2 regions of the Edwardsiella tarda ATCC 15947 genome follow, and region 1 is predicted to be linked to the other one. Evidence: predicted binding sites of a transcription regulator. Region 1 holds the regulator's gene; the other holds the start of a gene.
The links. Region 1 encodes PurR, which represses purine synthesis genes. Its sites were predicted from a motif close to CANGCAAACGTTTGCNTG; they were not measured.

Region 2: a site for PurR is predicted at 2,362-2,379, ahead of carA (glutamine-hydrolyzing carbamoyl-phosphate synthase small subunit). Genes of this name have one in related genera too.

The regions. Positions count from the first base shown of each region.
Region 1 is NZ_CP084506.1:1,748,125-1,753,624, reverse strand. Features, by position in the region: gene DCL27_RS08155 (C40 family peptidase) at 321-1,172, shown strand; gene sodB (superoxide dismutase [Fe]) at 1,439-2,017, shown strand; gene cydH (cytochrome bd-I oxidase subunit CydH) at 2,104-2,193, opposite strand; gene purR (HTH-type transcriptional repressor PurR) at 2,548-3,573, shown strand; gene DCL27_RS08135 (ABC transporter permease family protein) at 3,576-5,195, shown strand; gene DCL27_RS08130 (ATP-binding cassette domain-containing protein) at 5,182-5,500, shown strand, end outside.
Region 2 is NZ_CP084506.1:2,928,290-2,933,789, reverse strand. Features, by position in the region: gene xdhA (xanthine dehydrogenase molybdenum-binding subunit XdhA) at 1-869, opposite strand, end outside; gene dapB (4-hydroxy-tetrahydrodipicolinate reductase) at 1,320-2,138, shown strand; gene carA (glutamine-hydrolyzing carbamoyl-phosphate synthase small subunit) at 2,605-3,762, shown strand; gene carB (carbamoyl-phosphate synthase large subunit) at 3,782-5,500, shown strand, end outside.

The DNA of each region.
Region 1 (5,500 bases):
CGCCCGCGACAAGGCCGGGTGTCGCTATTGTAGCGGTGACGGGCAGCGGAAAAAAACACCCCATTTTGTGTGGTCTCTTCAGCGCATCACGCTAACCCCCAGCGCGCTCGCCAACTCGATATCCCCAGCGATTTATCGGGGAAAATAGACGCTATTTTCCCCAGAAAAAATAGGGGATGACGCGAAATGCACCAATTGAAATATTTGCTCACAATTAGACGCTAATACGTAAACATCAGTACTGTTATCTTCGGCATTATTGAATTAATACTGTAGTTTCTAGGTTTTTATTTTAGTGTTTGGCTCGGAAGCGATTGATGATGCGTCTATTCGTTGCGCTCTTTGTACTGCTGTTTACCCAATGGTTTACCACCTCGGCGGCGGCCGCACCGGCCCACAAGATTAGCGCCGATCAGCGGAAGTCTGCGGCGTCTCACAGCCAGCATGCCGAGCGTAAGAAGCGTAAAAGCGAGCACGGCAGCGCCAAACAACGCAGCGCCACGCATCAGGCCAGCGCACACGTTCAGCGTACCTCCCATTCCGCTTCCCGTCCCGTCACCGCCACGCATGCTAGCCACCCCCCCCGGCGCGGCGCAAAAACTCACACGGAGCGTAGTCGTCATTCATCGGCCGCACGCAAGCAGAGCGCGCCAAAGAAACACTATGGCCGCCCTTCCGCGCGGCAAGTGGCGCATCATGTCACTCGGCGCCACCCACAGGAAGATAGACACCCCCTGCGTCTCAGCCCGCAGCACAAAAAACGCTATCAGCATGCCAAACAGACGGCGATGAATAAGCTGATGCGCCAGATCGGGAAACCCTATCGCTGGGGAGGCAGCTCGCCCCACACCGGTTTCGACTGTAGCGGTCTGATCTACTACGCCTACCAGGATCTGCTGAATATCAAAATGCCACGCACGGCAAACGAGATGTATCACCTGCGCGATGCCGCGCCGGTCAAACGCAACGAATTACAACGCGGCGATCTGGTCTTTTTCCAGATCAATGGCCGTGGCGCGGCCGATCATGTTGGGGTCTACCTGGGGAACGGTAAGTTCATCCAGTCACCGCGCACCGGCGAGGAGATCCGCATCAGCTACCTCGGCGATGACTATTGGCAGGATCACTATCTTGGCGCTCGTCGTGTGATGACGCCGAAAACCATTCGCTGATCGCCCGTCATCACCCTGCGGCGGTCTGCACATGATCGCCGCGTCTCTCCTTGCTGTCTCCACCGACGCCCCCGCTGCTGCACATTTCACCATTCGATCGACTAAAATACAGCTACCCCCTGTCTTTAATGGTAAAACTTGCTAGAATCACAAACCATAACAAGCGGACAACAAGATTTTTTCATTTTTATCTCACCGCTGGCGTACGCTCCGGCGTCGCGTCTACGGTTCAACCGGCTTGTCACAAAAGCATTAAGGAGAGAGCTATGTCATTTGAATTACCTGCATTACCGTACGCCAAGAATGCGCTGGAGCCGCATATCTCCGCCGAAACCCTGGAATACCATTACGGTAAGCACCACAACACCTATGTGGTTAACCTGAACAACCTGATCAAGGGGAGCGAGTTCGAAGGTAAGTCTCTGGAAGAGATCATCAAGACCTCCAGCGGCGGTATCTTCAACAACGCCGCTCAGGTATGGAACCACACCTTCTACTGGCACTGCCTCTCTCCGAACGGCGGTGGCGAGCCGACCGGCGCGTTGGCCGACGCGATCAACGCGGCCTTTGGCTCCTTCGCCGCCTTCCAGGAAGCGCTGACCAAGTCTGCCGTCGCCAACTTCGGCTCCGGCTGGACCTGGCTGGTGAAAAAGGCGGATGGCAGCCTGGCCATCGTCAACACCTCTAATGCCGCCACCCCGCTGACGGGTGAAGACAAGCCGCTGCTGACCGTCGACGTATGGGAACACGCCTACTACATCGACTATCGTAACGCCCGTCCGAAATACCTGGAAAACTTCTGGGCGCTGGTTAACTGGGAATTCGTCGCGCAGAACCTGGCCTGATCCCGATCATCCGGTGATAAAAAAGGCGCTCTTTGAGCGCCTTTTCTCTTTGCCTCCGGCTCTGTCCCCGCCGCCTTGGCTCACTCTCAATGTAGTGCGACAATCAGGCCTGCGACGACGATCAGCGACAGGGCTACCACCGTGGTCACCAAGGAATATTTCAGATCGCTTTCCATTTTGACACCTCTTGTTTTACGTTCTATATCAATTTTTGCCCATAAAGCAAACACGCTAAATCTGTGTTAAATCATTTTTACATAAATCACTCATTAAAACACGCAGAAAATCTTATGATTACATCCTGCGCAAATCGCTAATTAGTGCTTCCCCTTTTGCGTAAGATCAGCCAGAATTTGCGGTTTACTGCCGCGTGGCGACGTTATAATTTTAAACAAGAAACGACACACGTCACCCTATTTGCGCAACCGCAGCGATGCTGTACTACCGAGATTTGCGCGGGCGTCGTTACACGCAGGCAAACGATTAACAAACCGGCGACGCACCGCGTACGCCTAGGAGTCATTTGTTTCATGGCAACGATTAAAGATGTGGCAAAACGCGCAGGCGTGTCGACCACCACGGTGTCTCACGTCATCAATAAAACTCGCTTTGTCGCCGACGAAACCAAAGCCGCCGTGTGGGAGGCCATCAAAGAGCTACACTACTCGCCCAGCGCCGTTGCCCGTAGTCTGAAGGTTAACCATACCAAGTCCATCGGCCTGTTGGCGACCTCCAGCGAGGCGCCTTACTTCGCCGAGGTCATCGAGTCGGTCGAGAACAGCTGTTACAGCCAGGGCTATACCCTGATCCTGTGCAACTCCCACAACAATCTGGAGAAGCAAAAGGCCTATTTGGCCATGTTGGCGCAGAAACGCGTCGATGGTCTGCTGGTCATGTGCTCCGAGTACCCCGAGAATCTGCTGGAGATCCTGGAGGATTACCGCCATATCCCGATGGTGGTCATGGACTGGGGTACACGGCGTAGCGACTTCACCGATGCGATCCAGGACAACGCCTTCGAGGGTGGCTATCTGGCTGGCCGCTACCTGATCGAACGCGGCCATCGCGATATTGGCGCCATCACCGGCCCGGGATCGCGCAACACCGGCGGCGGCCGTCTGCGTGGCTTCATCAAGGCGCTGCAAGAGGCTAACATTACTCCGCAACCCGAGTGGCTCGTCGAGGGTGATTTCGAGCCGGAGTCCGGTTACGCAGCGATGCAAAACATCCTGGCTCAGAAACAGCGCCCGACCGCCGTGTTCGTCGGCGGGGATATCATGGCGATGGGGGCCATCTGTGCGGCAGATGAGATGGGCTTGCGCGTGCCGCAAGATATTTCCGTCATCGGCTACGATAACGTGCGCAACGCGCGCTACTTTACCCCGGCGTTGACCACCATTCACCAGCCGAAGGAGCGTCTCGGCGCCATGGCGTTTGACATGCTGCTCGATCGCATCACCAGTAAGCGTGAAGACGCCAAGACCATCGAGGTGCATCCCAAACTGGTCGAGCGACGCTCCGTCGCCGATGGGCCGTTCATCGATTACCGTCGCTAAGCGTGTCACGGCTGGCGATCTTCCCGCTACTGGTACTGCTAGCTGGGTTATTGCCGCTGGCGGCGATGCTGCCCGCCACCCTGCTGCCGCTGCAACAGGGGGATCTCGCGAGCACCTGGCAACAACTGCTGCACTGGCCCGCACTGGGCGGCAGTCTACTGCTCTCGCTGCTCAGTAGCCTCGGCGCCTCATTGGGGGCGCTAACGCTCGGGTTAGCGCTGGCCGGGCGGACGCTACAACAGCGGCGCCGCCATCGCCTGACGCCGGCCCTACTACTCGCCGCCCCCCATATCGCCCTGGCCACCGGCCTATTGATGCTCGTGGCTCCCACCGGCCTCGTGTGGCGCCTGTTGGCACCACTGTTCGGCTGGCAGCACCCCCCCGATTTGCCGCTGCCCAACGATCCCTATGCCCTGAGCCTGATGCTGCTGCTCCTGCTCAAGGAGACCCCCTTCTTCTATCTGCTGGTGCTGGCTCAGGCCGAACGCTGCGCGGCGGCGCAACAACTTAGTGCCGCCACCGCGCTCGGCTATCCACCGAGCCAGGGATGGTGGCGTATCGTGGTGCCGCAGTTATTGCCCGGCTTACGCCTGCCGATGTTCTGCGTGCTGGCCTTCTCGCTCTCGGCGCTGGATCTGGCCCTGTTGCTTGGCCCGCAACGTCCCTATCTGTTTGCGCAACTCTTATGGCAATGGATCAGCGACGGTGAGCAGGGCGCGCTGGCGGCGCTCGGTGCGCTGGTGTTGCTGTTACTCAACGCCCTGGCGCTGCTGATCTGGTTCGCTATCGAACGCGTCTGGATCCACTATTGCCGCCGGCCGCCACGCCGCCATCAGCGGCAGATGAGAGGACGAATCGCACTCTATTGGCCCATCGCCTTAGGCCTCACGGCAAGCGTCTACCTGATGTTACTGCTGATCTCCCTGGCACAGCGTTGGCCGTTTCCCTTGCGCTGGCCGCAACAGTGGCGCTATGACAGTTGGCTGTACAGCTTCAATGACTGGAGCGGCCCACTGTGGCACACCCTATGGATCGCCCTGGCGGTCAATCTGTTGGCGTTGCCCTTGGCGCTGGGCACCCTGGAGTGGTATGCCGCGCGTCGACGCCAACCCGGAGCCTGGCTGCTCTTACCCCTACTGCTACCGCAAATGGGGCTGATCTTCGGCCTACAGCTCTTCGCCGCCCATTATCACTGGCTGGGTCGCTATCCAGTGGTGATCTATGGTCAACTGCTGTTCGTCACCCCCTATTACCTGTTGACGCTCTCCGGCCCCTGGCTGCGTTTCGATCAGCGCCAGATACGCGTCGCGCTGGCGTTGGGGCAGACACCCTGGCGGGCCTTCTACCGCGTCAAGCTGCCGCAACTCATGCCGGCACTCCTGCTCGCCCTCGCCTTTGGTGTGGCGGTCAGCGTCGGCCTGTATCTCCCAACCCTAGGGCTGGGCGCCGGGCGCTTGCCCACCCTGGCCACCGAAACCGTCGCCTACGCCAGTGGCATCGATCGCCGTCTGGCGGCCATCGGCGCCCTGTGGCAAACGCTGCTGCCGTTACCCGCCTTCCTGTTAGCGCTCTGGCTGCCGTTGCGTGGCGTGCGAGGATCTTCTCGTCATGACTTCCCTTAAACTCGAAAACTTCTGCGTGACGTTGTCACATAAGCCACTGCTGCCCGCACTCTCCCTGACGGTAGCACCCGGAGAGATCCTCACGCTGATGGGGCCGAGCGGCTGCGGTAAATCGACGCTCTTAGCCGGGATCGCGGGCCAGCTCCCCCCGCCACTGCGTGCCGAAGGCGCACTGTGGCTGGGTCAGCGCGAACTCAGCCAAACGCCCCCTTGGCGTAGGGGGATCGGGCTGTTGTTCCAGGACGATCTGCTCTTCCCTCACCTCACGGTCGAGCAGAATCTCCGCTTCGCTCTCTCCCCGCAGG
Region 2 (5,500 bases), 1.2 Mb from region 1:
TCGATGCTGAAGGCGTGGCGTGTCCGGGTCGCAACGAAACACTCTTCACGACTCAGGCTGACCTTCACCGGCTTGCCGCCGAGACGCAGCGTCAGGAAGGCGGCCATCGGCTCTTCTAGCACATCCTGCTTATTACCGAAGCCACCGCCGATGTAGGGCTTGATCACCCGGACATGCGACCAGGGCAGACTGAGAGCCTGGGCGACGGTACGGCGCACGATCTGCGGGATCTGAGTACTGGAGACGATAACCACATGGCCGGGTTGCTCCATATAGGCGTAACAGGTGACCCCTTCCATGTGGCAGTGTTGTACTACCGGGGTCTCGTAGTGTCCTTCTAGTTGCAGATCGGCGGCGGCGATACGGGCATCCGGCTCGCCCGCATCGATCTCGCTGTGACGCAGGAGGTTGCCGTTAGGGTGGATCGCTGGCGCGTCATCCGCCAAGGCGGCCTGTGGCCGGGTAATCACCGGCAACGCCTCGTAGCTGACTTGCACCCGCGCCGCGGCACGCTCGGCACTCAACGCATCGCGCGCCACCACGATGGCCACGCCATCGCCGAAGTGACGCACATGATCAGTAAGCAGGTGACGATCGGCGACATCGTGTTTCGCCGGATCCAGTGACCAGGCGTGTCCGGCGGTGGGGAAAGGCGTTTGTGGGACGTCATAACAGGTGAAGATCGCCTCGACGCCCGGCATCGCCGCCGCCTCGCGGGTATCAATGGCGCTGACCTTACCGTGGGCGATGCGGCTGCGAACATAACAGGCGTGGAGCATGCCGGGCATCATCATATCATCGGTATAACGTGCCTGTCCGGTGACCTTGGCTTCGGCATCAACCCGCCGTAGCGGTGATCCTAAAGACATAGTGTTCTCCTGTGGGGAAATAAGCCTGGGGGATAGTCCAAGGCAGCAAGATACGCGCCAGACTCATTGATAGTAGGAGGAATATCCTCATAACTGTGAGTCGGATCGAGATATACCCAGGAAATTATGCCGTCGTAATGCAGGAAAAAACTGGCTACATATCACTTTGAGAGGATAAGGGGGCATTTTTGATAGTTTTTCTCTCAAAGTGATAGCGTTATCATAGATTGCCATCGTGTATGATTTGCATAATTATGCGTATTGATTTTGGCTATTCCCCGTATGATGGGGAACGGGATAGCGGTGAGTGAATTTTCTAATGATGGCTGATTTTCACTGGCTCAGGGGGCTGAGTGTCGCTAACCTGCAAGAGAGCGTTAGCGCCACGCGATCCGGTATGTAACCATCCCAATAGCGTGATGCGCGAGATAACCATGAGGGATATTGAAGATGGCAGAACAGATTCGGGTGGCCGTGGCGGGAGCCGGCGGTCGTATGGGGCGCCAACTGATCGCGGCGGCGCAGGCGATGCCGGGCGTGACATTAGGTGCTGCCTTGGAGCGAGAGGGGTCGAGCCTGCTCGGCTGCGACGCGGGTGAGTTAGCGGGCTGCGGCACGCTAGGGGTGCCGGTCGAAACTGACCTGGCGCGTGTCGTCGATCGGTTCGATGTCTTGATCGATTTTACCCGTCCGGAGGCCACCTTGGCGCATTTGGCCTTCTGCCAGCAGCAAGGTAAGGCGATGGTGATCGGCACCACGGGCTTCAGTGAGGATGAGAAGGCGGCGATCCATGCCGCGGCGCATGAGATCGCCATCGTCTTCGCTGCTAATTTTAGCGTTGGCGTCAATGTGATGCTACGTCTGCTAGAGAAGGCGAGCAAGGTGATGGGGGACTATTGCGATATTGAGATCGTGGAGGCGCATCATCGCCATAAAGTCGACGCGCCTTCGGGGACGGCGTTGGCCATGGGAGAGACGATCGCTGCCAGTTTGGGCCGTAGTCTTGCCAGCTGTGCGGTGTATAGTCGCCAAGGACATACTGGTGAGCGTGTTCCCGGTAGCATCGGTTTTGCCACCTTACGTGCTGGCGATATCGTCGGTGAGCATTGCGCGATATTCGCCGATATCGGTGAGCGCCTAGAGATCACGCATAAGGCGTCTAGTCGGATGACTTTTGCCAGCGGTGCTCTGCGTGCGGCGTTGTGGGTCGCTCGGCAGCCGGTGGGTTTATATGATATGTGTGATGTTTTAGCATTAGATAGCCTGTAAATCGCGTTGAGCGACACTGTTTGTTGTGTTCTTGTGATGGTTAATGCGTTGAAAAATAATTATTTTCAGCGCATTTTTGTTTTGTTGGTCGCGATTTTTGTTTTTACTCTCATCCTTGCCGATTGTTTCGTTTTTCCGTTTTTTATCCCTAGGTAAACGGCTTCCTTCTTGATTTTTTCACTGAAAAAACGCATCATGACGCTATTGCCTTTAATATGTGTCTCTGGCAACCGTTTTCTACTTCCCTAATAAATGTGTTTTTGGACATTTGAGTTAAAAAACACATCAAGCAGCGTAAAAAATACAAAAAAATCCCCCTTTCATCTGGACAATGGCCGGGCGCGTCATTAGAATGCGCGCAATTTGTCAGAAATTCGCCGCAGTGAGTAAGTTTGCCATTGATTCAGTCGATGATATCTGAATTAATATGCAATCATTGTGACTGGATATTCCTTTGGAGGGTGTTTTGATTAAGTCAGCGCTTTTGGTTCTGGAAGACGGGACCCAGTTTCACGGCAGGTCGATCGGGGCAGATGGATCGGCCGTGGGGGAAGTGGTCTTCAATACCTCGATGACCGGCTACCAAGAAATTCTCACCGACCCCTCCTATTCTCGTCAGATCGTTACCCTCACCTATCCCCATATTGGCAATGTCGGCACTAACTCCGCCGATGAAGAGTCCTCCGCCGTCCATGCGCAGGGATTGATCGTGCGTGACTTACCGCTGATCGCCAGTAACTTCCGCAGCCAGGAGACGCTCTCCGACTATCTGCGTCGCCATCAGGTAGTCGCCATCGCCGATATCGATACGCGTAAGTTGACGCGCCTACTACGCGAGAAGGGGGCTCAGAACGGTTGCATCATCACTGCTGAGCCGGGATGTGAGCCGGATGCTACCTTGGCGCTGGAGAAGGCGCGTGCCTTCCCCGGCCTGAAGGGGATGGACTTAGCTAAAGAGGTCACCACCCCCCAGCCCTATGAGTGGCGTCAGGGGAGTTGGACCTTGAGTGAGGGTTTACCGGCCGCACGCGACGTAAGCGAGTTGCCCTATCATGTGGTGGCCTATGACTTTGGCGTCAAGCGTAACATCCTGCGCATGCTGGTGGATCGCGGCTGCCGTTTGACGGTCGTTCCGGCACAGACCTCGGCACAAGCGGTGCTGGACCTCAACCCGGATGGTATTTTTCTCTCCAACGGCCCCGGTGATCCGGCGCCGTGCGAGTATGCCATTGAGGCGATCGCCACCTTCCTACGCGGTGAGATCCCGCTGTTCGGCATCTGTCTGGGGCATCAGTTGCTGGCGTTGGCCAGTGGCGCTCAGACGGTGAAAATGAAATTCGGCCATCACGGGGGTAACCATCCGGTGAAGGATCTGGATCATGATCGGGTGATGATTACGGCGCAGAATCACGGCTTCGCCGTCGATGAGGCGACGCTACCGGCCACGCTGCGTGCGACGCATAAGTCGCTGTTCGATGGCTCGCTACAAGGTATTCATCGTACCGACCGCCCGGCCTTTAGCTTCCAGGGACACCCAGAGGCCAGTCCGGGGCCCCACGATGCCGCGCCGTTGTTTGACCACTTTATCGCATTGATTGAAAACTATCGCCGTAGCGCTAAGTAATCAGGGAGCCTGAACAACCATGCCAAAACGTACTGATATTAAAAGCATCCTGATCCTAGGCGCCGGTCCGATCGTCATCGGCCAGGCGTGCGAATTTGACTACTCGGGTGCACAGGCGTGTAAAGCGCTGCGCGAAGAGGGTTATCGTGTCATCCTGGTCAACTCTAACCCAGCTACCATTATGACCGATCCGGAGATGGCCGATGCCACCTACATTGAGCCGATCCATTGGGAGGTGGTACGTAAGATTATCGAGAAAGAGCGCCCGGATGCCGTGTTGCCGACCATGGGTGGGCAGACGGCGTTGAACTGTGCCTTGGAGCTGGAGCGTCAGGGGGTCCTGGCCGAGTTTGGCGTCACCATGATCGGCGCTACCGCCGATGCTATCGATAAGGCTGAGGATCGTCGCCGCTTCGATCAGGCGATGAAGAAGATCGGCCTGGATACCGCCCGCTCCGGTATCGCCCATAGTATGGAAGAAGCGCTGGCGGTGGCCGAACAGGTGGGCTTCCCTTGTATCATTCGCCCCTCTTTCACCATGGGCGGCACTGGCGGCGGTATCGCTTATAACCGCGAAGAGTTTGAAGAGATCTGCGAGCGTGGCCTGGATCTGTCGCCGACCAACGAGCTCCTGATCGATGAGTCGCTGATCGGTTGGAAAGAGTATGAGATGGAGGTGGTGCGTGATAAGAACGATAACTGCATCATCATCTGCTCCATCGAAAACCTTGACCCGATGGGTATCCATACCGGCGACTCGATCACCGTTGCCCCGGCGCAGACCCTGACCGATAAAGAATATCAAATCATGCGTAACGCCTCGATGGCGGTACTGCGTGAGATCGGTGTGGAGACGGGCGGCTCCAACGTACAGTTCGCGGTCAACCCAAAGAATGGTCGTCTGATCGTCATCGAGATGAACCCGCGTGTGTCGCGCTCCTCGGCGCTGGCCTCCAAGGCGACCGGCTTCCCGATTGCCAAGGTCGCCGCCAAGCTGGCGGTGGGGTACACCTTAGACGAGTTGATGAATGATATTACCGGTGGCCGCACCCCGGCCTCCTTTGAACCCTCCATCGACTACGTGGTCACGAAGATCCCGCGCTTCAACTTCGAGAAGTTCGCCGGTGCCAACGATCGCCTGACCACTCAGATGAAATCGGTGGGGGAGGTGATGGCCATCGGGCGTACCCAGCAGGAGTCCTTACAGAAGGCACTTCGTGGCCTGGAAGTCGGGGCGAGCGGCTTCGATCCTAAGGTGAATCTGGACGATCCGCAGGCGCTGACCAAGATCCGTCGCGAGCTGAAGGACGCCGGTGCCGAGCGTATCTGGTACATCGCCGACGCCTTCCGCGCTGGCCTGTCGGTGGACGGGGTGTTTAACCTGACGAACATCGACCGCTGGTTCCTGGTGCAAATCGAGGAGTTGGTGCGCTTGGAAGAGCGGGTCGCCGAGGTGGGGATCAATGGCCTGACGGCCTCCTTCCTGCGTCAGTTGAAACGCAAGGGTTTCGCCGATGCGCGCCTGGCTCGTTTGGCCGGCGTGGCGGAGAGCGAAATTCGTAAACTGCGTCATAAGTTGGGGCTACACCCGGTGTATAAGCGCGTGGATACCTGCGCCGCCGAGTTCGCCACCGATACCGCCTACATGTACTCCACCTATGAGGAGGAGTGTGAAGCCAATCCGCATCACGATCGCCCGAAGATCATGGTGTTGGGTGGGGGGCCGAATCGTATTGGT